DNA from 4 places in the Lysinibacillus sp. Y5S-8 genome. Region 1 is predicted to be linked to each of the others. Evidence: riboswitches for the same ligand, from Rfam matches in the RefSeq annotation. Region 1 holds a riboswitch; each other region holds the start of a gene.
The links. Region 1 has a riboswitch for S-adenosylmethionine ahead of V6670_RS21460 (cyclase family protein). Riboswitches for the same ligand answer to the same signal wherever they lie in the genome.

Region 1 (7,443 bases):
TTGGTTTTCTACCAGACGGTACTTTGCTGGATCAAAACGGTAGCGTGATTGTTTATCCTAACGGGGAATCGGGTCCATCTGACTTTAGACCCCATGCTTGTACAAGAAAAATAAATACGCATGAGGTAGCATCAGCACAGGGAAAAGTGCGAAAAAATAAAACGATCGCTTTTTTAACAGAACGAGAGATTCCTTACGCTGCTTCTCTTCCTCAGCTATCACCATTAGAAAATCTCCATTTTAAAAGTCAAGAGGATATCGCAAGAAGAGCAGTTGCCCTATTGATTGTTATTCAATTCGCCTGTGACGTAGCACAAAATGGTGATATTGAAGGGTCTAGGGAATTCTTTACCGATATGCTACATAAATATAAAGTACAACCATTCTTAACGGAGCAAGAAAGGCTCTTTCTGGGAGCGCAGCATCCTAGTACGCAAGAGGCTGTCAATATTTCATGGCAATATGAAGCTTATTGGACACTCATTTGGGCATTAGGTATGGTGGAAGAGTTAGATTTTCCGGAAGATGTTTGTGATTGTGAATATGCGATTCAAGCTGTTTCAAGCTGTGAAACGTTTGAACAGTTTTACCAACAAACAATTATGCGCAGTAAGGAAGAAATTTTAGACGAGGCTGATAAAATTTATAGATTGCATTGGGCTTGTGTAGATAGTCGAATTAATGGACAGACAGCTCCTTTAGCGTTAAATGAAAGTGTTGTGATGGAAAGGCGCAGAGGCTTATTTTGGATGATTGGGTATCAAGACGAAGAATGGGATACGATATCCATGGATACATAAAGTAATCGCAAACTAGGGAATCTAGTTTGCGATTGTTTTATAAGAGAGGTTATTTTACATAATTCGGTTTACTTACTTTATCGATCAAGAGAATACCATCGTATTGATCGCGTGGAACAAAGCTTTCCTGCATGACGCCCCAGCTATAGCCTATGCGAGGCTCAAACATCCATGAGTTGCCTCGTTCATTTTGACGATTGCGCATATCGATGAATGTATATGGTTTATTTTTTGTAGACAGAATATCCTCAATAGATCCCTTGATAGGTGGTAAAACAGCCATCGGTTCACCCATATTATTTGCTGTCTCGCCACTTCCCATGTATAGACCTAGTACGTAGCTATATTTCTTGTAGATGTCTGGTAAACGTTCGCCCATTAATTTGACTGGATAAGGGGAACCCATTACATCCGATTGTGCTTTACGAATATGGTCATTATGTGCCCACACGATAAACTTTTCTGTTGGATAAACCTTTTCAGCTAACCAAAGTAAGTTTTCACCCATTGCCTGATCTCGCCATTCCATTGTTTGTAAAAATGACTCTATATTATTTTGTTCAAGGTCAATATTGGCCTGAATAGTTAGTTCAACATATTCATTTGCTAAACGAATACGATCTGCTAAAGTACGCTCCATCAGTTTCACAATGTGGGGTTCATTTGGATATGCTGCATGCAACTCTTTTTCTTTTAACTGTACTTGTGCCTTTACTTGTTTATACACATTTATAATTGTTGCCTTTTCTTTTTGATAGCCCTTTAAATCTTTTCCTGAGCTCCATTCAGCGAGTTGTTTCTCTGCTTCACTGAATTGTTGAGCTAATTGAGGATTGTGCAGCCAATCTCCATTCGTAAATGCCCCTTGCTGTTGAATATCAAAGCCCGTGAGAACAAGGGGTTGCTTTGTTGTATAAGTTGTTTTGGCGTATTCAAACAGAGGAAGGGTTTCATTTGTCCACCATACACCGAAAATACCATCCTTCATTGTTTGTAGTGCCGCTTGTTTGTCAATTTTTCCTTGGGCGTTCATCACATTCCCCATACCACTTTCAAAAGCGAGAACATTATAGCCCATTTCTTGATGTAAAAATTGTATTAAACGTGTTTTAGCTAGATTAAATTGTGCAACACCATGAGAGCTCTCTCCTAAAAAGACAATGCGCTTATCATGTAATAATGGCTTTAGCATCTCTAAATCCTCAAATTCACTAGATGGAATTTTTTGTCCATTAAATGTTTCAGGTTGAATGGAGGATAGGCTATAGGCATGATCGTTCACCCATTTTTTCCAATCTAATAACGTTTCATTAGAAGACCTAACCTGTTTGACTGTTGAATTAAGTTCAATATTGAGCTGTTCTTCATTTGCAGTGACCGCCGCAGAGACACTAGTTACTCCGTTTAGTGCCATTAAACTTGTCAGTGCAATACTTAATAAAACCTTACGTTTCCTATCTTTTTTCATTAATAATCAGCCCTTCTCCTTATATTGATACTTATTATAAGGAGCGAAGTTTAAAGCTTAGGAAGAGTTTGTTTAAATTTTGTTTAAATTTGACTATATTGGCAAAAAACATCCCTGTTTGTAAAGTAGAGATGTTTATCATTATTTATAGTGATAGGTGCTTGCTCTAACATGGTTACGTTGAATTTGATTGAACCATGCACGATCTTTTTCTTCTTGCTTTAATGTACCAACAATGGAGGAGGAGCAGCTCACACAAATTTTAGCTTGTGTAATTTGTCCACAACGTTCACAAGGTGCTCCTAAATTAGGGAAAATGGATTTTTTTAACTTTCCTGCTTTTACCCATTTATAGAGGAGCTCGGGTGACACTCCTGTTAAAGCGACTATCTCATCGTTTGTTAAGTAGCGATTATTTTTTCTTAATAAAAAATGATGTAACTCTGAAAATATATCCTCTTCTCTCACATCAATTCTTTTATGGAATAGCAACATAACTAGTCCTCTCCTCGTCAAATCAATTAATGATTTCATTAACTGTTATAGGTTGTTCGTCATATTTATAATTTTCCCAACGATTACGCGCAAGCTTTCGATATTTTGGTGATACATTTCGATCGGCAATTAAGCGTGAGAATCCTTTTTTAGCTTCTACAATATCACCGAGTCGAAGGCTTAATTCAGCATGTAAAAACTGGATTCTTTCTCCACCCTCCTGATTGGATGCAAAGGATTTACTATAAAAGTCTCTAGCTGCAAAAAGGTAACGCTTTTCGGATTCCTCATCGGTTTTTAAACGATAAAGCCAAGCAATTTTCAAGGCGAAATTCGCCATTAAAAGGGATTCCTCCATGGAAGCACGTGATACCAAATAAGCAAGCTTAAAACTGACAATGGCATCATCGATTGTACGTTCCTGACAAATATCCATCGGCTTCTGGAGCTCTTTAATGTAAATTTCATCAATGAGCTGCATGAAAGGTCCATATGTCCGTGTCATAGACTTATGGTAGGCATAGCCGCAATGGGGACAAACAGCAACCTCATACAGCAAAGGATTTAAGCCATCATAAACAGGCATGAAATCTGTTTGCTCCTCGATGATTTTATATCGATTAGGGCGTACTTTATAAGTTGTAAAATGCTTTTTGCAAAATTTACAATCTACACTACTTTCATAGTAGTAAATGTTAAATGCCATAAGAATCAACTCCTTTGCAGGCTCTAAAATTTTGTTTCTTTTGCTCTATTTATACGTAAATGCTTATCGTTCAATGTGTTTAAGTGGATATCTTTTATTTTAACAATTCTGTGTTCTTTGGTATACTCCTTTAGAATTATTAAAATAAAAATATTCATCTATTTTATAGTTAATTGTCATTAAATCTATGCTTGTAATAGTATTTATCGGTGCTGTTAATGTAAGTTATAGAGTTTGCTGAAAGTTTGTCAAAATACTTTCATACTTTTCATTGAGTATAAGGAATGAATTAAATGTTTGTGATTCTAAAGTACTGTTTTATAAAGGGGCTTAAGATGAATTATAATATCATATTTTTTGATGTGGATGGAACACTGATTAATTACGAGGATGGCTGTGTGGAAGAAAGCACAAAGCAGGCCATTCAACTTTTGCAGGAGAGAGGAATTCACCTTGAGCAGCTACAGGAAGACCTTTATCGATGTGTCAGGAGATACAAGCGCTGGGAATTGAAACCTTTATAACAGCAAATGGGGCATATGTGAAACACAAGGATTTAATCATACATAAAACACCTATTGCTAAAGATATTGTTCAAAATGTACAAGCTTTTGCTCGTGAACAGCAGCATAGCCTCACATTTTTTACAGAGCAACTATCGATGAATGGCATCCAGCATCCAGCTGCTTTCAATGCGATGCAGGCAACTCTATCTTTACGAGATTTTCCGGTTGTGAATGAAAAAATTGTGGATGAAGAAGTTTTTCTCATGTGTCTATATGCAGATGAGGAGGCTGAAAAAAGATATGCTAGCCAATTTCCGCATATATTTTGGCAGCGATGGCATCCTTATATTGTGAATGTATTACAGCAGGATGTTGCCAAATCTATAGCTGTTAAAGCGGTACTAGACCATTTTAACATTGGTCCTGAGAATGCTATTGCTTTTGGAGATGGGAATAATGATATTGATATGTTAGAGCATGTAGGACTAGGTATTGCTATGGGAAATGGTAGCGCAGCTCTAAAAGCGGTTGCGAATTTTGTTACAAAGAGTTCCACTGAAGGTGGTATTGACTTTGCTTTACGGCAGTTTCAAATGATATAAAGCTGCTGAAGGTCTTAAAGTCGATGCTTCAGGTTCTCTTAGATATATTGAAGGAACTTGTTAATCAATGAGTTTTAATAAATTTTGGGTGGGATGTTATATGGCACATCATGTGCAATCTCTAATTGAACATTACGGGTATTTGGGTATTATCGTGATCCTAATTGGAGGCGTTGTTGGGTTGCCACTTCCTGATGAAGTCTTTCTAACATATGTTGGCTACAGTGTTTATATAGAAAGCCTTGAACACATTCCCGCTTTAGTAAGTGCAATGATTGGTGCAGTTGGCGGTATTACCTTAAGCTACTATATCGGCTATCGTTTTGGCTTACCATTATTGCAGAAATATGGACCCAAAATTCATATTACGGAGCAAAAAATTGATTTTACAAAACAACTGTTTACTAAAATTGGGCCAACTTTATTATTAATAGGCTATTTTATACCTGGTGTACGGCATCTGACAGCCTATATTGCGGCAATTAATAATTATCCATATAGAAAGTTTGCTTTTTTTGCCTATACAGGGGCATTTATCTGGACTTTCACATTTATAACGTTAGGGAGGATGCTTGGGGAGAAGTGGCGGTTTGTTGGTTATTATTTATCCCATTATAGTATTTATCTCATCCTATTGTTTGGCCTCGTAATGCTCATCGTTTACTATCTATTCAAAAAAAGAAATATACGAAAATAAAGGTCTGTATGATTCAACACATGAATCGTACAGACCTTTGTGTTATGGCAAAATAGCAAATGAGCGTACAGGGAATCCAGATGCCTTTTCAGGCTTAGGGACGATATTGAAGATAATTGCCCCCTTCGCAGGTAGCTTGTCCAAGTTAGTCATCAACTCAATTTGATAGATGTTTTGTTCAAGCACGAAGTATTCGCCATCTAGCTTACCATTTTTGTGAAAATCAGCGGCTGAATCAGTATCAAATGTTTCATGGCCAAGTGCACTTATTTGACGTTCCTTCAATAAAAATTGTAAAGCCTCTAAGCCCCAGCCTGGTATATGGTTATGTCCATCCATATCTTGGTTACTAAATGCCTCTTTATCTGGCCAGCGCTTACTCCAATCCGTACGTAGCGCTACAAAGGTACCTGCTTCAATTACTCCATGTTGTGCTTCAAAATCAAAAATATCTTGCACACTTAGCGAGAAGTCATGATTGCTAGCAGCTTCTCGTGATTTATCAATGACGACAAGAGGAAGAACTAGTTCTTTTAGTTCTAATTCTTCTAGATAGCGGGAGTCTCGCACAAAATGAATGGGTGGGTCGATATGTGTGCCATATTGTCCTGGGAACGTGAATTGTTGTGCGAAGAACCCGTCATCATGAGAGAATAATGTTTCAAATTTAGCATCTTCAAACATAAAAAAATGTGGGGAATTAGGGCCGAATGTATGTGTTAAATCAACCCATTGTTTTGATTTTAATAATTGTAATGCTTGTAAAAGTTGGTTTGACATTGATTTCACTGCTTTCTGTTAAAATTAGTAGAAAATAAAAAAGAGTCCCCTTAGAAGAGGACTCCAAAATAAGCAACGGTAGTTCTTCTTCTCATCTTTAAGGCTTAAAATTTTGCCAATTGGAATTAGCACCATACTGTTGAGCTGGTTGCTGAGACTTCATCGGGCCAATCCCTCCGTCTCTCTCGATAAGAAAAGTGATATAAGAATTTTCAGAAATAATAATAAAAACACTTTAGCATAGAATTTTATAGTTTACAAGTTCGATAGAGATATAAGGGTAAATTTTTTTACCAACTTAAATTTATGGTTATGCCACAACAACCATTATCCATAAGACGTATTCTGAAATTGTCTGGTGTATAATTTGCATCAAATTTCATCGTAATGCCTGTTGATGTGATTAATTTATCAACCTCTGTTTTATTTGAAAGCTGTGCAGCATTCATTAGATCATGTGCAAATTGTTGGGAGCTATCAATTTTATCCGTAAGCAATTGAGCCTGTTGCATTATCGCCTTTATCCGTGTAGCTGAAATTTTTAATTTATGTGTGTCGACAGGTGGAAAGGGGTTAGTGTTCGGCATTGCTAAATGTTGAGGAATAGGTCTAACGGCAAGCTGCTGGGCAAGTGGCGACGTTGGGTAATGATAAGGATGAACAAAGTACGGATAAGGATTGTAATACAATGTAATTCCTCCTATCCTATAGCTGATATCTTATCTTATGTAGCTAGACGTCTTTAGGTGTTATTTTGCAGTGCAATGTCTGTCCTAATCATTTAAAAAGGAAGCCAAAGTGAGCTTCCTCTTTTAGCCGAGAACATGTAAGACATCATCAATTTTTTTACTATGAGACAGTATACCGTAATTCATCCATGTTAAAAAATCCACTTCATATACACAGTTGGTTTTGACTGCAGCTAGATTTTTCCACATAGAAGTTTTTAAAATCGTACGCTCCTCGTTCTCGTAAATGGAATGTTGTTTATCAAAAGTAATAAATAAATGATCCGCATCTAATTGCAGCAATTGATCAAATGTCAGTGGTGCTTTACGTTGATTGTGCGGAATACTCCAGACAAGTGGATGTGGCATTAAACCTAGGTCACGATATAAAATTGGCCCCGTATAGCCACATTCAGGACCCGCATATAGAGTAATGCCAATAGCTGAAATGCGGAGAAATGCCACACTTTGCCCATAAACGGATTTACTAAGAATTCCTTTTGCTTGCCGTACCTTATCCTCATATTGTAGGATCACATCTTGCATCAAGGAGGTTTTTCCCGTTAAATCAGCAATCTTAAACAAAGTAGACTGCCAGTTCTCTCCAGGATGTGAGATATGACAGATGGGAGCTACTTCATTTAAATGATGACAGGATTCC
Region 2 (7,443 bases), 670 kb from region 1:
AACAGTATCTATTGAACTTAGAGCGTGAGGCTTTCCTTAGCCTTGTTGCTGACCCACTTTCTCAGCAAAGAATGCAACACATGCTGTTAAAAGGTAAACCACTTCGTAACTAATTGACAAAATAGATCAATCTTGCACATGAAACAAAGGGGGATTAATACGATGCGTGAAGCCGTTATTGTAGCAGGAGCACGAACTCCAATTGGAAAAGCAAAAAAAGGTTCTTTAGCAACAGTAAGACCAGATGATTTTGGTGCTGTCGTAGTCAAAGAAACATTGAAAAGAGCGGGCTATGAAGGACCGATTGATGATTTAATTTTAGGCTGTGCGATGCCTGAAGCAGAGCAAGGGATGAATGTAGCACGTAGTATTGGGGCACTAGCAGGATTACCAGATACAACTCCTGCGCTAACGATTAATAGATTTTGTTCATCAGGTTTACAGGCAATTGCGTATGCAGCAGAACGAATTATGCTAGGTCATTCAAAGGTGATTCTAGCTGGCGGTGTCGAGTCTATGAGTATGGTGCCGATGGTGGGGAATACACCACGCTTAAATCCAACATTAGCTGAATCGGCTCCTCAATATTATATGGGTATGGGGCATACGGCTGAGGAAGTGGCTCGCCAGTACAATGTTAGTCGTGAAGATCAAGATGCCTTTGCAGTTCGCTCGCATGTTCTTGCTGAAAAGGCGATTAAAGAAGGTAAATTCAATGATGAAATTGTACCAATCGAAGTGGAACAGCATTACGTAGACGATAACAATAAACTACAAGTAAAAAAATTCACATTTAGTATGGATGAAGGTGTACGACCAGGTACATCAGTTGAAGGCTTAGCAAAATTGCGTCCAGCTTTCCATGTAAAGGGCAGTGTAACGGCTGGTAATGCCTCCCAAACTTCTGATGGTGCAGCAGCTGTACTAGTGATGGATCGTGAGGAGGCCGAACAGCAAGGACTGACACCAATGGCAAAATTCCTAGGCTTTGCAGTTGGTGGTGTGCCTCCTGAAGTAATGGGAATTGGTCCGATTGTGGCAGTACCTAAAGCGTTAGAAATTGCAGGTTTATCCATAGATGACATTGATTTATGGGAAATCAATGAAGCATTTGCTTCTCAATCATTACAGGTAGTACGTCATTTAGGCATCGACCAAGAAAAAGTCAATGTCAATGGTGGAGCAATTGCATTAGGTCACCCTCTAGGTGCTACAGGAGCTATTTTAACGTTAAAGCTTATTCATGAATTGAAGCGTCAAGGGAAGAAATATGGCGTGGTGACAATGTGTATTGGCGGCGGCATGGGTGCTGCTGGTGTATTTGAAATTTTATAAAATTTTCTAGATCAGCTTGAGGTGTACGGTTTACGGTTGCCTCCGAACATGTTCACATCAAGCTTTTCTATACATGTTCATTTGGGGATTAAACAATCAAAATAGATATATTGGGAGGAATTTATCATGACTGAAAAAACAACTGATTTCATTAAAGGCGGCGGATTTCTAATTGAAGATGTGGAATTAAATCGTGTATTTACACCAGAAGATTTCACTGACGAGCATAAGATGATTGCTAAAACAACAGAGGAATATGTAGCAAATGAAGTTTTACCAGTAGTTGAAAATTTAGAGCACCATGAATTTGAGCATTCAGTGCGTCTCCTAAAAAGTGCAGGCGAATTAGGTTTACTTGGAGCAGATGTGCCAGAAGAATATGAAGGGCTTGGACTAGACAAAGTTTCTTCAGCTTTAATTGCTGAGAAAATGTCTGTTGCAGGTGGTTTTTCCATCACACATGGTGCACATGTTGGGATTGGTTCACTACCGATCGTTCTATTTGGTAATGAAGATCAAAAGAACAAATATTTACCTAAGCTTGCTTCAGGTGAATTAATCGCAGCATATGCATTAACAGAGCCAGGCTCAGGTTCAGATGCTCTAGGGGCAAAAACGACTGCGAAATTAAATGAGGCAGGCACACATTATATTTTGAATGGTGAAAAGCAATGGATTACAAATGCAGGCTTTGCTGACGTATTTGTTGTTTATGCAAAAATTGATGGTGATAAATTCTCTGCCTTTATCGTAGAACGTGCCTACAATGGCGTTTCAGTAGGCCCAGAAGAGAAGAAAATGGGGATTAAATCATCGTCAACTCGTACATTAGTATTAGAAGATGCGGAAGTACCTGTAGAAAATCTATTAGGTGAAATTGGTCGTGGGCATGTCATTGCCTTCAATATTTTAAATATTGGTCGTTATAAGCTTGGTGTGGGCACAATTGGTGGCTCTAAACGTGCATTGGAGTTAGCTATCCAGTATACAAACCAACGTCAGCAATTTAAAACAAAGCTTTCTGATTTCAATCTAACAAAAGAGAAATTGTCAACAATGGCTTCTCAATTGTACGCGTCCGAATCATTAAACTATCGTACTGTTGGTCTATTTGAGGATCGTTTAAGCCAGTTAAGCCTTGAAGAGCAAAAGCAAGGAAAAGTAATTGCAGGTGCTATTGCTGAGTATGCAATTGAATGCTCTATTGCGAAAGTATTTGGGTCGGAAACATTAGATTATATTGCAGATGAAGCCGTACAATTACATGGCGGTTATGGCTTTATGGCTGAATATGAGGTAGAGCGTATTTACCGTGATTCTCGTATTAATCGAATTTTTGAAGGTACAAATGAAATTAACCGCATGATTGTCCCTGGCACATTTATGAAAAAGGCGCTAAAAGGCGAGCTTCCTTTATTACAAGTTGCTCAAAATTTACAGCAAGAGCTGCTAATGTTAATGCCAGAAGACATCGGTACAGAGCCACTAGCACAAGAAAAATATTTAGTGAAAAATGCTAAGAAGATTGCTGTATTAGCTGCAGGCTTAGCAGCACAACGCTTTGGTGCGAAGCTTGATCAGGAGCAAGAGGTATTAGTGAATATTGCCAATATCGCTAACCAATTATTTGCAATGGAGTCAGCTGTCTTACGTACAGAAAAGGCAATTGCTCGTGATGGCGCTGAAAAAGCACAGCAGAAATTGCTATACACGCAAATCTTCTGCCAAGAAGCATTCACAGAAATCGAAAAGGAAGCAAAAGACACAATTCTTGCTTCAGCAGATGGCGATGCAGCACGTATGACATTATCTGCACTTCGTAAATTAACACGCAATAACCCTTATAACTTAATTGCGAAGAAACGTGAAGCTTCTGTTAAACTAATCGAAGCTGAAAAATATATTGTTTAATAGCATACACTGTAACTTAGCTATCTGTAAGAGGATAGCTAGGTTTTTTTATGAGAGATGGATAGAAGCGTGAAACTGATGGATAGAACAGCTAGATTGACGGATAAAATGGAAAAAGTGATGAATAGAACAGCAAAACGGATGGATAGGCTTACGAAAATGAGAGAAGTTCCACCATTCGAAACAATTATGATGGTATACTACAGAAAAAGACAGTAGAGGAGCATTTTAATGACGATTCAATTTATCCATTATCCGAAATGTACGACATGTAAAAAAGCACAAAAGTGGTTAAATGATCATGAGGTTTCCTATGAAGAGGTACACATTGTAGAGCAATCGCCAACAAAGGATGAAATAACAGCCATTTGGCAAGCCAGTGGACTGCCTTTGAAGAAATTTTTTAATACATCGGGTATGAAATATCGTGAGCTTGGTTTAAAGGACAAGCTAGCGGAAATGACTGAAGATGAGCAGCTGGAGCTACTTGCTTCTGATGGGATGTTAATCAAACGTCCAATCGTAACGGATGGCCAAAAAGTAACGCTAGGGTTTAAAGAATCAGATTTTGAGCAAACTTGGAAATAGCCGTATTTAAACAGGATCGAACGACTCTTCTAACCGAGATAAAGTCACCGGCAGATGTCACAAATTTTTAACAGAGATGTATTTCAAGTAACTTGAAAAAATTGTGGACCGCAATTAAGCTGGCACGTAATTGAATCTTGTTTTTATAGGAGAAGTATGGCACACTGAAAGTGAATATATTACATATTTATGGAGGGGTTTTTTGCATGAGCACACCTAAAGACTTACGTTATTCTGAAGAACATGAATGGGTAAAAACAGAAGATGGAAAAGTACGTATTGGTATTACTCACTTCGCACAATCTGAATTAGGAGATATCGTTTTCGTTGAGCTTCCACAAGTTGGCGACGAAATCAAAACAGATGATCCATTCGGTAGCGTAGAATCAGTTAAAACTGTTTCTGAATTGTATGCACCAATCTCAGGTACTGTAGTTGAAGTAAATGCAGATTTAGAAGATAGCCCAGAATTCGTTAATGAATCACCATATGAAAAAGCATGGATGATCGTTGTGGAGCCTGCTGATGCATCAGAAGTTGAAAAACTAATGACAGCAGAGCAATACGAAGAAATGATCGCTGAATAAGACAAGCTATAATCGAAAAACGTCGGAAACTACCGGCGTTTTTTGTTATATAATGACTTATAAGTGGGTATGTCTAAATGGAGGTGGCGTAATGTTCGAGGGAAAATGCTTAATAGTAGAAGGACGCTCAGATAAGCTACAAATTGAGCCAATTTTAAATGAGAATGTTACAATACTATGTACGAATGGTACAATTGGTGTGCATCAATTAGAAGAGCTGCTCGATCCCTATGAGAGCTGTGAGCTATTTACTTTTTTTGATGCAGATACTTCAGGCGACAAGCTGCGTGCATTAATGGACAGACATTATCCAGAGGCAGAGCATTTACGTACAATGCCAACCTATAAGGAAGTAGAGACGACACCAAGAAAAGTGTTAGCGATGATATTACTGCGTGCACATTTTTCAATCCATAATGAATATATTTTGTAAGGTTGCGTGAGGAAATGGAAGAATGGTCAAAAGAGCAGTGGGAAACGGCTAAACAGTCTGGACAGAAAGCTGCGTTTTATTTATATACACCGATGTGTGGAACGTGTGCAGTGGCATCTAAAATGATGTCCATTATTGAACAATTATTGCCACAGCTACCAATAGGTAAAGCGAATATAAATTTTTTAGAGCATGTTGCTGTTGAGCATCAAATTGAAAGTGTTCCGTGTTTACTTGTTAGTGATGGCGGAAAAGTGACAGATAAGATTTATGCTTTTCAATCCGTACCATTTTTATACGAATTGTTAAAAAAATCAATTGACTGAACTTTACTAGCGTGGTAAAGTATCAAATATATTACTAAAACATTAAATATATCGAACTCTTATAAAGAGTGGCGGAGGGAAGTGCCCTATGAAGCCCGGCAACCATCACAAAGTGAAAAGGTGCCAAATCACTCAAAGATTTTTCTTTGAAAGATGAGAGAACGGTTTAACGTTATTATACGTGACCCCTTCTACTTGTCTGTGAGTGAAGGGGTTTTCTATATGAGAAAAGGAGTATTCGCTATGATCCAGCTTCAAAATATTACGAAGAAGTACAAAACAGCAAATGGCGAATTAACGGCAGTCAAAGACGTCAACCTTACCATCAATAAAGGTGAAATTTTTGGCATTATCGGCTATAGTGGCGCTGGTAAGAGTACCATGATTCGTTTATTAAACGGTTTAGAGAAACCGACAACAGGAACAGTAACGGTGAACAGTCAAGAGTTTTCATCGATTAAAGGGCAAAAGCTTAGAGCAGCTAGACAAAAGGTAAGTATGATTTTCCAACATTTCAATTTACTTTGGTCTAGAACAGTTGCCGAAAATATTGCATTTCCACTAGAAATAGCAGGTGTTTCAAAGGCTCAACGTGAAGCACGAGTGAAGGAATTAATTGCACTTGTTGGTCTAGAGGGACGTGACAGAGCATATCCATCCCAGCTTTCTGGTGGACAAAAGCAGCGTGTAGGGATTGCCCGTGCATTAGCGAATAATCCAGAGGTTTTACTATGTGATGAGGCGACTTCCGCACTCGATCCTGAAACGACGGATGCCATTCTTGATTTACTCGTTGATATCAATGAACGTTTAGGCTTAACAATCGTTTTGATTACCCATGAAATGCATGTCATCCGCAAAATTTGTCATCGTGTAGCGGTCATGGAGGCAGGCGAAATAGTGGAACGTGGTGAGGTATTGCAAGTTTTCCAAGCACCACAAGCGGCTATTACTAAAAAATTCGTATCTCAGATTACGGATACAAAGGAAACACAGGATACGGTGGCACAAATCAAAACAAATTATCCAACTGGACAACTTGTTAAACTGATTTTTGTTGGTGAAAAGACCGAACAGCCGGTTATCTCACATCTTGTGAAACAATTTGATGTAGAAGTAAGCATTGTTCATGGTAATATTTCGCAAACGAAAAACGGTGCATACGGTACACTGATTGTGCAAATTGATGGCTCGAAGACAAATGTGGCTGAAGCCCTTCGTTATTTAAATACAGTCGAAGTACAAACGGAGGTGATCGCAAATGGTAACTAATCTTTTTCCAAACGTAGACTGGGAAAATATGTGGCAAGCTATGTATGAAACATTGTACATGACAGCAATTTCTACAGTTGTCACATTTATTCTTGGGTTAGTCATTGGGATCGTTCTATTTTTAACAAGCCCTAATCAGCTATGGGCTAATAAAATGGTTAACTTTTTAACGGGTTCAATCGTTAATATTTTCCGCTCCATCCCATTTATCGTGTTAATTATTTTATTAATTCCATTTACGAAATTCTTACTTGGTACGATTCGGGGAGCAAATGCGGCATTACCTGCTCTAATTATCGGTGCAGCCCCGTTCTACGCTCGTATGGTATTAATTGCGTTACGTGAAATAGATAAAGGTGTCATTGAAGCAGCCCGTTCAATGGGGGCAAAAACATCCACAATCATTTGGAAAGTACTGATCCCTGAATCTTTACCAGCACTAATTTCAGGAATTACTGTAACGGCTGTTGCCCTCGTTGGTTATACTGCAATGGCAGGGATTATCGGTGCAGGTGGTCTTGGTAACTTAGCTTTCCTAGACGGCTTCCAACGAAATCGCCAAGATGTGACATTAATGGCAACTATTTTGATCTTAGTAGTTGTATTTATCATTCAATGGATTGGTGATCTAATAACGGTGAAGATCGATAAACGTTAGTAAGACTAAAAGAGGTTAATCCGGTTCTAACCGCTAACATATTTGAAACAAATAAAAGGGAGTGTCATAAATGAAAAAGTTATTAGCAGGATTATTTTTATCTATACTTGTACTAGCATTAGCAGCTTGTGGTACAGATAAAAAAGAAGATGCCAATTCAGCATCTGATCAAACAGATAGTAAAGACAACGTAACATTAAAAGTAGGTGCTTCTAATACACCACACGCAGTCATCCTAGATAAAGCAAAACCAATTTTAGCTAAAGAAGGCATTGATCTTGAAATTGAAACTTATACGGATTATGTTCTTCCAAACCAAGATCTAGATTCAAA
Region 3 (7,443 bases), 760 kb from region 1:
ATGAAAGGGCATAACCGCATTACATTAGAATTTATGCTATTGGCAAATTCATTGATTGAGGATAAGGGCTAGAAAAAAGATGGCACGCTCAAAAGATTACTCCATCTTGAGCGTGCCCCTCTATTAGCCTTTCACGACAACATCATGATATAGTCCTGGTCTGCGGTCGTCATAAACTGGAATTCTTCCACGTACTTCATCGACAATAGAAAAATCTACATCAATCACCGCTACTTCTTCATCCTCTGCACCGATCCAAAGTACTTCTCCCCAAGGCTGTATGATCATCGATTGGCCATTAAAGTTTTCTACCTTTTTTGAAATGCGATTAACTGCTATTACAAAACATTGGTTCTCAATCGCACGAGCTTGCAGCAATGTTTTCCAATGATCAATCCTTGGTGTTGGCCATTGGGCTGGTACAAATAATACCTTTGCTCCTTGTAATGCGTGTGCACGTAACCATTCTGGGAAACGAATATCATAACAAATGACCCCAGCAGCTTCAATATCTCCTAGAGCAAATCGATTCATTTCATCCCCTGCTTCTAAGTAGAGATGCTCATCCATTAAACGGAAAAGATGTGCTTTGCTATATTCCCCTACAAGTTCTCCATTGCAATCAAATGTATACATCGTATTATAAAATTTGTCGCCTTTCTTCGTTGAAACAGAACCACCTACAATATGTACACCAAGTTCCTGTGCTAATTCAGCCAAGAAGGATTTCGTACGTTCACCATCGACATCCGCTAGTTCAGGCAGCTTCTCTAACGCATAGCCTGTATTCCACATTTCAGGCAACACAATGATTTCTGCTCCTTTTTTTGCCACTTCTCGAATCTTGTCCTCAGCTCGTGCAAAATTTTCTTCTACTTTGCCAAAGCCAACATTTAATTGAATACAACCGATTTTCATATCCATTCCTCCTCTAGACAATTATTAAAAAAAGTAATACTATTTGCTTCATATTCTTCAATAATAATTATTATATTCTGAAAAGGGTGATCATGCATGGAATTCTCTAAAAAACTACAGCAACTACCCACTCAATTTTTTGCAGCGTTAGTTCAAAAAGTAAATAATGCCTTAGAAGAAGGTCGCGATGTCATTAATCTTGGTCAAGGAAATCCCGATCAACCAACGCCCCCTCATATCATTCAAGCATTACAGGAGGCGGCTGAAAATCCACAAAATCACAAATATTCACCATTTCGCGGTATCGCTGAATTACGTCAAGCAGCTGCCGACTATTATAAACGTGAATATAATGTGAATCTAAATCCTGACACAGAGGTAGCGATTCTTGGCGGGACAAAAATTGGTCTCGTTGAGCTACCTTTAGCCGTATTAAATCCAGGTGATACGATGCTCTTACCAGACCCTGGCTATCCAGATTACTTATCAGGTGTCGTATTAGGTGATGTCCATTTTGAAGTGATGCCACTTTTAGCTGCAAATGATTTCTTACCTAATTATCATGCATTACCTGATGAAGTGAAAGAGAAGGCGAAGCTACTTTACCTAAATTACCCGAACAACCCTACAGGTGGTACAGCAACACTTGCGTTTTTTGAAGAGACCGTTCGCTTTGCGAAGGAACACAATATTATCGTATCACATGATTTTGCTTATGGGGCAATAGGATTTGACGGTAATAAACCTATTAGCTTCCTACAAGCTGAGGGGGCAAAAGAAGTAGGAATTGAAATGTACACACTCTCCAAAACTTATAATATGGCAGGCTGGCGTATAGGCTTCGCTGTCGGTAATGCCGACATTATTGCTGCCATTAATCTGATTCAGGATCATCTGTTTTGTAGTCAATTCCCTGCTATTCAACAAGCAGCAGCAGCGGCACTTACAGCTTCCCAAGAATGTGTGGATGAACTGCGAGCTACCTATGAAGGTCGCCGCAATGTACTCATTGAAGAAGCTCAAAGAATTGGTTGGCATGTAACGGCTCCAAAAGGCTCCTTCTTCGCATGGCTCCCTGTACCATCAGGCTATACTAGCGAGCAGTTTGCCGATTTATTATTGGAAAAGGCTGATATCGCTGTAGCAGCAGGCAATGGTTTCGGCCGATATGGCGAAGGCTATATCCGTGTTGGTTTACTTGTTAGCGAGGAACGCTTACGTGAAGCAATCCATAGAATCGAACAATTACAATTATTCAACCTTTAACCATGCCATGAGGCTGGGACAAAAGTAAAAATGTTAGACCGATTATAAGCTCGGTCTAACATTTTTTAATTCAGGAAGGAACATTCAACTCAGTGAAAAGAAAAAGTTAGTACATTTTCGCTATTTTTCAATCTTCCTTGGCTGCTGTAAACCGTGTTCTAATGGATAAAATTGAACATGGCCTGTTTCTTCATCAAATTTTCGAAAGTGCTGGATGCCTTGAACCTCAGCTAGCACTATGTCAGCCGTAATAACAGGGTTCCCCCCCTTCATAAAATGCCCCCCTGACACAACGCCCCATTGATCACTCATAGAACCATGGAAATGTGTTTCATATCCCCCATCGCGCTTACATACTACGCCAGAGCCTTGGATCAATTCGAGTGGTCCCTCTTTTTTAATGACATCGCTAAAACTTACGTTAATCTGAGATGTTTCATCAGGTACTAAATAAACAAAGCTACTTTTTTGAAGGCTACCTATACAGCTAACAATTGTTGCTGACTCAATCTGGTTCTCCTCACAAAGTGCCTCTATTCCTTCAATAATGTCTGTACCCATTAGCAGTCGGGCACTCACAACCTTGCCAAATGAACCTATACCATAATTAACTCTTACAGACATTGCTATCCCTCTTTCATGCCAAAATATTATAATAATATAAAAGATTTAAAAAATATTTATTGACTTACTATAACCTATAAATTATATTAGTTCTATCGGAATTACAAAAAAATATGATAAATCTCTTATCAAGAGTAGCTGAGGGACTGGCCCTATGAAGCTCGGCAACCTCCTTTTAGAAGGAAGGTGCTAAATCCTGCAAACGATTATCGTTTGATAGATAAGAGAGGACATTTTTTCATGAGCCTCTCTTAGTTTGTAAGAGAGTTTTTTTATTTTCAAAAACCGATAAAAACAATCTTGGAGGTAGTTTTCATGAAAAAGAAAAATAAATTTTTAGTAGGTTTAGCAAGTCTTACATTAGCAGCAGCTCTAGCAGGTTGTGGCTCTAAAGAAGAGAGTAAAGGTCAAGCTGAAGCAATTAATGAAAATAAAATCGTCGTAGGTGTCACGTCTGGTCCACACGAACAAATCGCAGAAGTTGCAGCGAAAGTAGCCAAAGAAAATGGGCTAGAAGTAGAGCTTAAATCATTTTCTGATTATGTTTTACCTAATACATCCTTATCTGAAGGTGATCTTGATGCGAATAGCTATCAACACGAGCCTTTCCTCGATACGTTTAATAAAGATCATGATACAGATTTAGTACCAGTAGGCAAAACAATTTTAAATCCAATGGGTATTTACTCTGAAAAATATAAATCCTTTGATGACATTCCGGATGGTGCAACGTTTGGTTTACCAAATGACCCAACAAATGGTGCTCGTGCCCTCTTTGTTTTACAAGAAGCAGGCTATATAAAATTAAAAGATGGGGCAGATTTAACAGCCTCTATCCGTGATGTAGAAGAAAACAAAAAGAATTTAAAATTCATCGAATTAGAGGCAGCTCAAATTCCTAAGCAGCTTAGTGAAGTAGATGTAGCAGCTATTAATACAAACTTCGCATTGGAAGCTGGCATTAATCCTAAAGATGACGCTATTCTTTTAGAATCTACTGACTCTCCATATGTGAACTATATTGTGGTACGTGCAGAAAATGAAAATGACCCAACAATTAAAAAGTTCGTTGAGGCTTACCAATCTGATGAAGTACGTCAATTCATTGAAGAAGAATTCAAAGGTTCAGTAATCCCTAGCTGGTAATACATTCAGGAAGCTTCTAGTAGCTGAAGAATCTGCCGAAATTCCTCTATGGAAAACGAGCAGATTCTTGCTTTTTAGGAGCTTGAGAAAGGAGCAATCAATCGGATGATTCAATTACAAAATATCTCAAAAGAATATAAGACGAAAAAAGACATCATTAAGGCTGTAGATGGAATCAATCTCCATGTAAAAAAAGGACAAATTCATGGTGTGATTGGCTATAGTGGTGCAGGTAAAAGTACACTCATTCGTTGCGTCAATCTACTAGAGCGACCTACAGCTGGAAAAGTGTTAATCGACAATGTGGACATTACTGCCCTTTCTCTTCATGAATTACGGCAAACACGCCAAAAAATCGGGATGATTTTCCAACATTTTAATCTATTAAAAACGGCAACCGTTTACAATAATATTGCTGTTCCTTTAAAGCTACTTGGCTATAACGAGAAAGAGGTAAAAAACCGTGTGGCTAAATATGCTGAAATTGTTGGATTAACAGACAAACTAGACAGCTACCCTAACCAACTTTCAGGTGGGCAAAAGCAACGTGTTGCTATTGCACGTGCCTTGGCACAGGAGCCAGAGGTTTTACTTAGTGACGAAGCAACAAGTGCACTCGACCCTGAAACAACCGAAGCCATTCTTGAATTGTTATTAAAAATCAACCGTGAATTAGGCATTACGATCCTGCTGATTACACATGAGATGAATGTCATTCAGAAAATATGTGATGAGGTTTCTGTTCTTGAATCAGGGAAAGTGGTGGAATTTGGTACAGCTATTGAACTTTTTGCTAAACCGAAGCATCCTACAACGAGAAAGTTTTTAAATACGATTTCACAACGTAATTTATCCCCTTCCCTGATCGAGCAGTTAAATGTTTCAGGCAGTGTCATTCGTTTAACCTTCCTAGGTGAAAGTACTGGTAAGCCATTACTAGCAGAAGTTACGAAAGTGTATGATGTACAACCAAATATTTTAACGGCAAATATTATTGAATTAAAAAACGGCATTGTTGGGAACATTGTGGTGCATTTACATGGAGAGCTTCACATTGTCCAAAAGGCACTCACATATTTTACGGAAAATGGCGTCGCGGTGGAAGAATTAGGAGGCGAATTCAATGAGTAGTATTCAAAGCTTCATTACAGATTGGTCAGATGTAATTGGCAAATCAATTATCGAAACATTTCAAATGGTCGGAATTTCTTTGTTGTTTTCCATTCTCATTGGGATTCCATTGGGGCTATTAATCGTATTAACACGACCAGGTCAATCCTTTGACAATAAATTTTTATATCAATTTTTTAATTTAGTCATCAATATTATACGCTCTGTTCCATTCATCATTTTATTATTCTTCATCCTACCTTTTACTAAGCTGATCGTCGGCACAACAATTGGGGTTAAAGGTGTTATCGTTCCGCTAGTTGTCTATACAGCTCCTTATATTGCTCGACTGATGGAATCTGCGCTATTAGAGGTGGATTCGGGAGTGGTAGAAGCCTACACAGCCATGGGTATTAAACGTCGCCATATTATTTGGCATGTGCTATTACGTGAAGCTCGTCCATCTATTATTTTAGGCTTAACAATTGCCACAATTGGTTTAATCGGTGCTACGGCTATGGCAGGAATGGTTGGTGCTGGAGGATTGGGTGACCTCGCCTATCGTTATGGTCATTTACGCTATGAGGTCGATGTTATGTATGCAACTGTCTTTATCTTAATCATTCTTGTGCAAAGCATTCAATCCATCGGCAACCGCTTCGCTGCGAAATTGAAAAAGGATTAAGAGGAGAATGACAATGACAACTGAAATTTATGTAGAGAAAAATGGTTATATTGCAACGTTAGTGTTAAACCGACCTGATAAACGGAACTCCTTATCAAAGGCGATGTTTCAGAACATAATAGAGCAACTTGAGCAGTTACGTGTAGATTCTTCTATTAAGCTATTAATTGTCCGTGGCGTTAATGAAGTAGCCTTTTCATCTGGTGCCGATATTAGCGAGTTTTTAGATATTCGTTATGCCGCGGACAATGCCAAAGCCTATAATGATTTGGCTCTAAAGGCGATTGATACCCTCTATAAATTTCCTCAGCCGACAATTGCTATGATTCAGGGCTTAGCCATTGGTGGTGGCTTAGAACTAGCCAACGCATGTGATTTTAGAATAGCGACACCAAAGAGTAAGCTTGGCATCACAGCGGCGAATATTGGTATTGTCTATAATCTTGAAAGTACAAAGCGTCTCATCAATCTTGTTGGTGTTGCCAAGGCGAAAGAGATTTTATACACAGCCAACATTTTTACGGCACAAGATGGAAAAAACATTGGTTTAATCACAGCCTTACATGAGCCAGAGGATATTGAAAGTGCCACGCTGCATTTTGCTGAACATCTATTAAGTAAATCATCCATTGCAAACGCAGGCATAAAAAAAATGATCCAAGCAATTGTAGATGGTGAAAACGAAGAAAGCGATGAGCTGGCACAGATCGTTCTTAATTCATTTAGTTCAGATGATTATAACGAAGGTATTCAAGCCTTCTTAAACAAAAGAAAGCCTATTTTCAATAAATAAGTGAGGTAGTAACGATGACAAACATAACTGATGGTGATCTACTCTTAAAAAATATTACTGCACAAGCCCCCTTCCCCATTTGCTTTGCAGATTTAGAAAGGGCCGTAGCGGAAAAAATCGAAGCTGGACCTTTTGGCTATATCCGTTCAGGTGCTGGTGGTGAACAAACACTGCGCAATAATCGTGCAGCTTTCGAAAAGTATTCTATAGTTCCTCGCTTTTTAAATGATGTTTCAAATGTTCAAACATCGATTAATTTGTTTGGTAAAGCATACCCAACTCCATTGCTCTTTGCTCCCGTCGGCATGAACGGAATGGTTCATGATGAAGGTGAGCTTGCTGTAGTACGTGCTGCCAAGCATTTAAACATGCCCTATATTCAAAGCACCGTTTCCACTTATGCACTTGAAGAAGTTGCTCAAGCTGCTCCTTCTGCAACAAAATGGTTTCAATTATATTGGTCTACTAATGAAGAAATCGCTTTTAGTATGGTGGCACGAGCGGAGGCAGCCGGATTTGAAGCGATTGTTTTAACTGTCGATACAGTAATGCTTGGTTGGCGTGAAGAAGATGTCCGCAATCAATTTTCACCATTGAAGCTAGGCTATGCACGAGGCAATTATATGAATGATCCCGTTTTTACAGCCACTTTACCTGATGATTCATTCGAGTCCTACGTACAAGGTGTCTTGCAAAATGTCTTCCACCCAACACTTAATTGGGAGCATGTTCGAGAATTAAAAAAGCGTACAAACCTTCCTATACTATTGAAGGGAATTTTACATCCTGAAGATGCGAAGCTAGCTATCGACAATGGTATTGATGGCATTATTGTATCAAACCACGGTGGCCGTCAATTAGATGGTGTTATTGGTTCACTTGATGCACTTCCTGCTATTGC
Region 4 (7,443 bases), 280 kb from region 1:
CTCAGGCTTTAATAAGCCGAATAGTTTTTCCTGATCCTCCAAGTTAGGGCACGCAGGATAACCGAAAGAAAAACGCTGCCCTTGATATTTAGCTGCAAAACGATCTCTCATTGTAAAATCAGTGGTATCTGGGAAGCCCCATTGGTCACGAATTTCTTGATGCATACGTTCAGCAAAGCCCTCTGCTAATTCTAGTGCAGTCGATTGCAGTGCATGGCTTTCAAGGAATTTGCCAGCCTCTTTTAATTGACGAGCTGTTGCCATAACCCCTTGCCCTGCTGTTACCACCATGAGCGCAATATAATCCATTTCTCCACTCTCTACCGTTTTTAAGAAATCGGCTAGACATAAAAATGGTTCTACTTGCTGCCGCGGGAAAGTAAAACGTTCAATTTCTGTTTTACTATCGGCAGGATCATAAACAACGACATCATCCCCATCCGCTTGAGCAGGGAAAAATTGATATAAACCTGAAGGCTTTAATAAATCACTTTTTAAATAATCATCTACTAAATCCTTTAGCTCTGTTGCTCGTGAATCACCGACATCTAGCAATTGCTGAACCTGCCCTTTCAAGCCTAAATGATGTCCCAGCAATGTACGCATATTGACGTATGGATATAAATGCGATACTGCATAGTCTTTCTTCACATGACGACGTAAATCAGCTGGTAAAAATATTGACGCTTCCTTTACTGTACGTACTGGCTTTATTGTTATCTCTTTAGCTGGACGTGCAGCTCTTTTTACATCTGCCTCTAGCCGTTTTTGACGAGATTCCTGGATTTCAGCTAAGAAATTCGCACGCGTTTCTTTACCCATTAATAGATTTGCTTGCTCTAATCCCTGCATAGCATCCTTTGAATAAATAACTGGACCATTGTATTCATCTGCAATTTTTGTTTCTGTAAAGCGTCGAGAAAGTGCAGCTCCACCAACTAAAATTGGTACATCAATGCCAGCCTCTTTGAAATCCTGAGCAGTAATGACCATCTGTTGCGCTGATTTTACCAGTAAGCCTGATAGCCCGATAAAATCTGGTTTTTCCTTGCGAATCGCTTCAATCAATTGTGCTGGTGTTACTTTAATGCCTAAATCGACAACCTTATAGCCATTATTACTTAAAATAATATCAACAAGGTTTTTCCCAATATCGTGCACATCTCCTTTAACGGTAGCTAAAACCATTTTCCCTTTTCCAGCACTCTCTTCATTCTTTTCCATGAATTGCTCTAAATGGGCAACAGCAGCCTTCATCACGCCTGCTGATTGTAAAACCTCCGCTACAATGAGTTGGTTATCATTAAACAATCGACCTACCTCAGCCATACCAGCCATTAAAGGACCATTAATAATATCAAGTGGCGCCGCAAAGATTTCGCGTGCAGCATCTAAATCCTCAATCAGCCCTTCTTTTGTACCTTCTAAAATATAATAAGCTAAACGACCTTCAACCGTTTTTGGTATATCCGCTTCGGTTTTTTCTTTCTTTTTATCACGATAAAAGTCTGTGAATACTGCTAATGTTTCATCATTCGTATTAAACAGTAAGTCATTTGCAAGTTTAATTTCTGCCTCTGGAATGGATGCATAACGTTCTAGTTTCTCTGTATTGACAATGGCATAATCTAAGCCGGCCTGTGTACAATGATAAAGATACACAGCATTCAGTACTTCACGGCCAACTGGCGGTAAGCCAAATGAAATATTACTTACACCAAGTACAGTTAATGTCTGTGGCATCTTTTCTTTGATTAGTCGAATTCCTTCAATTGTTTCTAGAGCCGATCCAATATACTGCTCATCACCAGTCCCTACAGGGAACATCAACGGGTCGAAAATGATATCCTCCGGTGCAAGTCCCCATTTTTCAGTTAATAATTTATAGGAACGTTCGGCAATTTCAAGCTTGCGATGACGATCAACGGCCATTCCTATTTCATCAATGGTTCCAACTACCAATGAGGCTCCATACTTCTTCACGAGTGGCATTACTGCATCAAATCGTTCTTCACCATCTTCTAGATTAATAGAGTTAATGATGGCTTTTCCTTGAGAAAATTTTAATGCTTCCTCAATGACCTTTTCATCTGTCGAGTCGATTACAAGAGGAACCTTAACCTTTTTCACAACCTCCTGCATAAAACCACGCATATCAGCTAATTCATCACGATCGGGGTTGGCTAAGCAAATATCAATAACGTGTGCACCATTTTTTACTTGCGCACGTGCAATTTCTGCAGCTTCTTCAAACTTCCCATCAATGATTAAATTCTTAAATTTACGAGAGCCTATAACATTCGTTCTTTCACCAATAAATAATGGACGCATAGAATCGTCATACAATAATGGTTCGATTCCTGATACCGCATGACCATGTGTTTTCTCTGGTATTTGGCGTGGTTTTTCATCTTTTAAAACCTCACGGATAGCTGTGATATGAGCTGGAGTCGTCCCACAACATCCACCTACAATATTAAGCCAGCCCTTTTCTGCAAAGCCTTTTAATTTTTGTGATAAAGATTCTGGTGATTCATGATAGCAACCTTCTTCATCCGGCAAGCCTGCATTCGGATAACAGCTAATATAGCCTGTGGAAAGCTCTGCCAATGAACGAATATGATCCGTCATAAACTCTGGTCCAGTCGCACAGTTTAAACCAACGGATAGTGGTTTAATATGTTCAATAGAAATATAAAAAGCATCAATCGTTTGCCCTGCGAGTGTTGTACCCATCGGTTCAATTGTTCCTGAAATCATGACGGGTAGTTCTTTGCCAGTTGCCGCGAAAGCACGTGCTACACCTAGAGTACCTGCTTTTACGTTTAACATATCCTGACTAGTTTCTAGTAAAAGGACGTCTGCTCCTGCCTCAATTAACGCCTTCGCCTGTACATAAAAATTTTCCTCTAGCTCATCAAATGTAATACCGCCAGTTACGGATAATGTTTTTGTTGTTGGACCCATTGCGCCAGCAACAAAACGTGGCCAATCTGATGTTGAAAAGTTATCCACTGCTTGACGAGCAATTTCGACGGCACGTTTATTAATTTCTTCCGCTTTTGCGCCAAGATCATATTCATTTAACACAAGAGGCGTCCCGCCAAAAGTATTCGTACAAATAATATCTGCGCCTGCCTCTAAATATTTATGGTGAATTTCCTTAATTACATCAGGTCTAGTAAGCACAAGATTTTCATTACAGCCATCAAGCTCCTCCCCGCCAAAATCCTCAGCGGATAAGTTTTCGTTTTGTAGCATTGTTCCCATTGCGCCATCAAGAATTAAAATACGTTTCTCTAGTTGCTTTTCAATCAAGTGCTTAGCCATGTATACTTACCCCTTTTTTCTGTTCATCCAATTGCTCAATATATTTCATCAACTCTAAAGTCACATCATAACGTAAAAATGGAGTGATAAGGTAAATGCCATTGAAATACTGCGCAGCCACCTCTACTAATTCCTTCGCAATGGCAATCCCCTCAAATGTTGCACGTTCTTTATCTTCACCACAGGCCTTCATTCTTGCTAAGGCATCTTCAGATAATTTTATGCCTGGCACCTCATGATGTAAGAATTCAGCACTTTTATAACTTGTAACGGGCATAATACCAATATAAATAGGCGCTTGTAAATGCTTGGTTGCCTCATAAATTTCCACAATTTTTTCCTTCGTATATACTGGCTGTGAAATAAAGTAGTCTGCTCCGTACTCAATTTTCTTCTCTAAGCGTGCCACAGCACGATCTAATACACGGACATTTGGATTAAATGCAGCAGCTACTGAAAAATTTGCTTTTTTACGAAGTGGTTTACCTGAGAAGGAAATACCTTGATTTAACTGCTTAATTAATTGGATCAGCTCCATTGATGAGACATCATAAACACTTGTGGCACCTGGGAAGTCCCCAACTTTTGTTGGATCGCCAGTAACAGCTAACACATCATGAATTCCTAATGCATTTAACCCCATTAAATGTGATTGCAGACCGATTAAATTACGGTCTCGGCATGTAATATGTGTTAGAGGACGTACACCATTAGTACTCTTCAACAATGCACCCATAGCAATATTGCTAATACGTGGAGAAGCCAGAGAATTGTCTGCCATCATGACGACATCTGCTCCTGCATCATACAATTGTTTTGCCCCTTCCAAAAAACCATCAATTTCCAGATGTCTAGGTGTATCTAGCTCTACAATGACAGAGCGTTCGCGCTTTACTTTTTCATGAAGAGGTTCATACTTCGTTGGCTCTGCTTCACGAACAATCTGAATCTTCTCGGGTTTGGCATACTTTTCATGAACTGGTGATAACTCTTCTAAATACTTCTTCGCTGCTGCTATATGCTTCGGTGTCGTACCACAACAGCCCCCAATTAAGCGTACCCCTTGATCACGTAATTCTACAGCCGCTCGACCAAAATATTCAGCTTCTGACTCATAAACGACACGTCCATCTTCTAAGTCAAGGAGTGAAGCATTCGGATAAGCTGACATAAATGCCTTATCAGGAAGTTCTACACCTTCAAACGCCTGAATGGTATGGTGTGGACCTAAACGACAATTGACACCCACAATATCCGCACCAAGTTTTTCTAGCTCATGCAGGGCGTTATTTAAAGACATACCGTTTTGTAAAACACCAGGTTCGTGCATGGAAACTTGCGCAATAATCGGTAATTTTGTCTTTGTCCGTAGCATCTTTAAGGTAGCTGTTAATTCTTCAAAATCATAATAGGTTTCGAGTAAAAGGCCGTCTGGATTTCCAGCAAGTAAAACACTCGCTTGCTCATCAATAGTTGCTAAGATTTCATCTAACGTTGCATCACTTTTACGAATACCACGAATACCACCAATTGTCCCTAAGACAAACTGACCTCCATCTGCCGCAGCTCGCTTTGCGATTGTAATCGCCGCTTCATTAAATTGTTGGACACGCGATTCTAATCCATAGCGAGCTAATTTAATGGCATTTGCACCATACGTATTCGTTTGGATGATATCAGCACCAGCTGCAATATATTCTCTATGAATCTTTTCAATTAACTCAGGTTTCTGTACATTCATTTCCTCATGACAATACTCCAAACCATAGCCATAAAGCACTGTGCCTATTGCGCCATCTGCCGTCAATACATGCGTTTTTAACCTTTCAAGCAATCTCATTAAACTAGCCTCTCTTCCTATATCTCTGTATAATAAAAAGCCTTCTTTTATAAAAAAAAGAAGGCTTTAATGACTCATCATTGTTTTTTCCTTCTCATCTTCGACTCAATGGTCTTCTGGATTTAGCACCTGACAAAAAAGTTGGTTGCTGAAGCTTCAATGGGCCAGTCCCTCTGCTTCTCTTGATAAGAATGTAGTATGAATTTTTTAAATAATTAAAAGAATCATATCGTTTACTGACGAATGAGTCAAGACTATTTCACATAACAAAGATATTTTTCACTTAAAAGCTTAGAAATTGGCTAGTTCCTTTGCAAGCTCCTCACCGATTTTTTTCCCATTTTGAATACAAGCACCAATCCCTACCCCAAAGTATGAACAACCTGCGATGGATAGATTAGGATAGTTTTCTTGTAATTCTTGAACTAAACCTTGTAATGCTTCACGGTGAGCTAGATCATATTTTGGCATTTGATCAATCCATTTTGTGACATTAATAACTGTTGGCTGTTCCTCTATTCCTAGGCTCTTGCGCACATCCTCTAAAGCAACCGCTGCTAATTCTTCGTCAGACATGGCACGGAGTTGCTCATATGCTGGATTGATGCTTTTATAAAAGAGTCGCACAAGTAATTTATGATCTCTTGATGTATGCCTCCATTTACGACTTGTCCAAGTTGCAGCATTACATGTAACGTCAGAATTATGTGAGACAATATAGCCCGTTCCATCTGCTGGCAATCTAGAGTCTGGTACATCAAAACCTAAATAGATCGTAATTGCTGAAGCTGTCGTAAATTGGTCAAAATAACGGTTTAATGATTCATCCTGTAGTAGGCCTTGAACAGCCTCATTCGGCAGTGCTAAAACGACATAATCTGTCTCGATGCTTTCACCATTAGCTAAGGCAATTGAATAGTGGTTTTCTTGCTTTTGAACATTGACAGTTGCGACACCCTTGATGATCTCTACATCAGTTAATGTTTGTTCGAGACGATCAATTAGAGAAGATAAACCGTTTTTGAACGATATAAACTTTTTATTGGCTGCTTTAGCAAATTGCTCACGATTCGCATCAAAGCCTTTTATGATACTTCCATACTCGTTCTTATAGTCAATCAAGTACGGTAAAGTAGAGGCAATCGAAAGCTGGTGTAAATCCCCTGAATAAACACCTGCAAGAACGGGTGCAATTTGATTTTTCACAAGCTCTTCCCCTAAATAATAGGTTAAAAACTCTCCAATTGAACTTTCCTTTGTGAAGTCTTTGTTTGGTAAAGTCAAATCTTTTAATGCATCTTGTTTACCTTGCTCTGTAATCAATGTGCTTTGCTCCAAGGATGCCAAACTCATTGGTATTCCAAAAGTAGAATCTGCCGGAATGGCATGTAATTCATTATTCGTATAAATATAGGAAATACCTGTTTCGTTGTAAACTAGATTCTCCTCAAAATCAAGCTCCTGTACAAGCTCCATAACACCTTTATGACGAGCTACAATCGAGTCAGCACCTGTTTCCATAATAAAACCTTGCTCATGTGTTGAATATAATTTGCCCCCTAAATATGTATTTTTTTCTACAAGCACTAGACGCACATCTACATTATTTTCCTTCACTTGACGTTGTAAATAATGCATTGTGCATAATCCTGTAATACCGCCACCTAATACAACAACTGTTTTCATAGTAACCGCCCCTATTTTTAGTTCTTCCTACAGTATAAACTTATTTTCATTGAAAATTACGTTAAACCCTTTACAAATTTAGCAAAAATAGAGCTACCTCATCTGTGAGATAGCTCTAGCTTAATCATATGGAATTTCCATTTCAAGATTTACAAAAATACACATATTTATAGGTACTATAGTGTTTAATATGTCTAAAAAATACGGAAACATAAACGTTAATTTAGTAGTCTATCCTTTTAGATTTTGGGAAAAGCTTGCTAAGTTTTCTGCTGAATTCGTTACTTCTGTAAATGATGTCCCTAACTCGTTTAATATCCCGACGATTGCTTGTATTTTCGTTGCCATACAGTCGTTTTGATCCTTTGCTTCTGTCATGGCTCCCAATATGCTTGTAAATTGACCTTCAGTTTGTAACATGTTTTCCTCACCTGACGCCACTTCATCTTGAATATTTGCCAGAGAATGCTCTAATTTCTCTGTCCGTTCACTCGTTTTTTTCAATAACAATGCCACCGAAGTAACCGAATCCTTCGTTTGAATAGATAATTTACGCACCTCATCAGCCACTACACTAAAGCCTTTGC

Region 2: another riboswitch for S-adenosylmethionine. It lies ahead of V6670_RS18180 (methionine ABC transporter ATP-binding protein); the one in region 1 lies ahead of V6670_RS21460 (cyclase family protein).
Region 3: another riboswitch for S-adenosylmethionine. It lies ahead of V6670_RS02265 (MetQ/NlpA family ABC transporter substrate-binding protein); the one in region 1 lies ahead of V6670_RS21460 (cyclase family protein).
Region 4: another riboswitch for S-adenosylmethionine. It lies ahead of V6670_RS20085 (bifunctional homocysteine S-methyltransferase/methylenetetrahydrofolate reductase); the one in region 1 lies ahead of V6670_RS21460 (cyclase family protein).

What each region holds. Positions count from the first base shown of each region.
Region 1 covers NZ_CP145889.1:4,382,857-4,390,299, reverse strand. Annotated here, with positions in the region: gene V6670_RS21490 (DUF4272 domain-containing protein) at 1-800, shown strand, start outside; gene V6670_RS21485 (erythromycin esterase family protein) at 850-2,268, opposite strand; gene V6670_RS21480 (hypothetical protein) at 2,410-2,802, opposite strand; gene V6670_RS21475 (DUF2225 domain-containing protein) at 2,786-3,469, opposite strand; partial or broken gene V6670_RS21470 (Cof-type HAD-IIB family hydrolase) at 3,805-4,577, shown strand; gene V6670_RS21465 (DedA family protein) at 4,678-5,274, shown strand; gene V6670_RS21460 (cyclase family protein) at 5,317-6,054, opposite strand; SAM riboswitch class I at 6,143-6,249, opposite strand; gene V6670_RS21455 (hypothetical protein) at 6,345-6,743, opposite strand; gene V6670_RS21450 (helix-turn-helix domain-containing protein) at 6,867-7,443, opposite strand, start outside.
Region 2 covers NZ_CP145889.1:3,717,796-3,725,238, reverse strand. Annotated here, with positions in the region: gene V6670_RS18215 (3-hydroxyacyl-CoA dehydrogenase/enoyl-CoA hydratase family protein) at 1-113, shown strand, start outside; gene V6670_RS18210 (acetyl-CoA C-acetyltransferase) at 163-1,335, shown strand; gene V6670_RS18205 (acyl-CoA dehydrogenase family protein) at 1,462-3,246, shown strand; gene V6670_RS18200 (arsenate reductase family protein) at 3,478-3,834, shown strand; gene gcvH (glycine cleavage system protein GcvH) at 4,041-4,421, shown strand; gene V6670_RS18190 (TOPRIM domain-containing protein) at 4,513-4,854, shown strand; gene V6670_RS18185 (thioredoxin family protein) at 4,869-5,180, shown strand; SAM riboswitch class I at 5,237-5,340, shown strand; gene V6670_RS18180 (methionine ABC transporter ATP-binding protein) at 5,424-6,452, shown strand; gene V6670_RS18175 (methionine ABC transporter permease) at 6,442-7,110, shown strand; gene V6670_RS18170 (MetQ/NlpA family ABC transporter substrate-binding protein) at 7,181-7,443, shown strand, end outside.
Region 3 covers NZ_CP145889.1:472,861-480,303, reverse strand. Annotated here, with positions in the region: gene V6670_RS02285 (PucR family transcriptional regulator ligand-binding domain-containing protein) at 1-72, shown strand, start outside; gene V6670_RS02280 (carbon-nitrogen family hydrolase) at 124-918, opposite strand; gene V6670_RS02275 (pyridoxal phosphate-dependent aminotransferase) at 1,015-2,184, shown strand; gene V6670_RS02270 (PPC domain-containing DNA-binding protein) at 2,305-2,808, opposite strand; SAM riboswitch class I at 2,931-3,035, shown strand; gene V6670_RS02265 (MetQ/NlpA family ABC transporter substrate-binding protein) at 3,124-3,954, shown strand; gene V6670_RS02260 (ATP-binding cassette domain-containing protein) at 4,060-5,085, shown strand; gene V6670_RS02255 (methionine ABC transporter permease) at 5,078-5,749, shown strand; gene V6670_RS02250 (enoyl-CoA hydratase-related protein) at 5,763-6,542, shown strand; gene V6670_RS02245 (alpha-hydroxy acid oxidase) at 6,557-7,443, shown strand, end outside.
Region 4 covers NZ_CP145889.1:4,103,465-4,110,907, forward strand. Annotated here, with positions in the region: gene metH (methionine synthase) at 1-3,330, opposite strand, end outside; gene V6670_RS20085 (bifunctional homocysteine S-methyltransferase/methylenetetrahydrofolate reductase) at 3,323-5,170, opposite strand; SAM riboswitch class I at 5,262-5,362, opposite strand; gene V6670_RS20090 (protoporphyrinogen oxidase) at 5,462-6,856, opposite strand; gene V6670_RS20095 (globin-coupled sensor protein) at 7,088-7,443, opposite strand, start outside.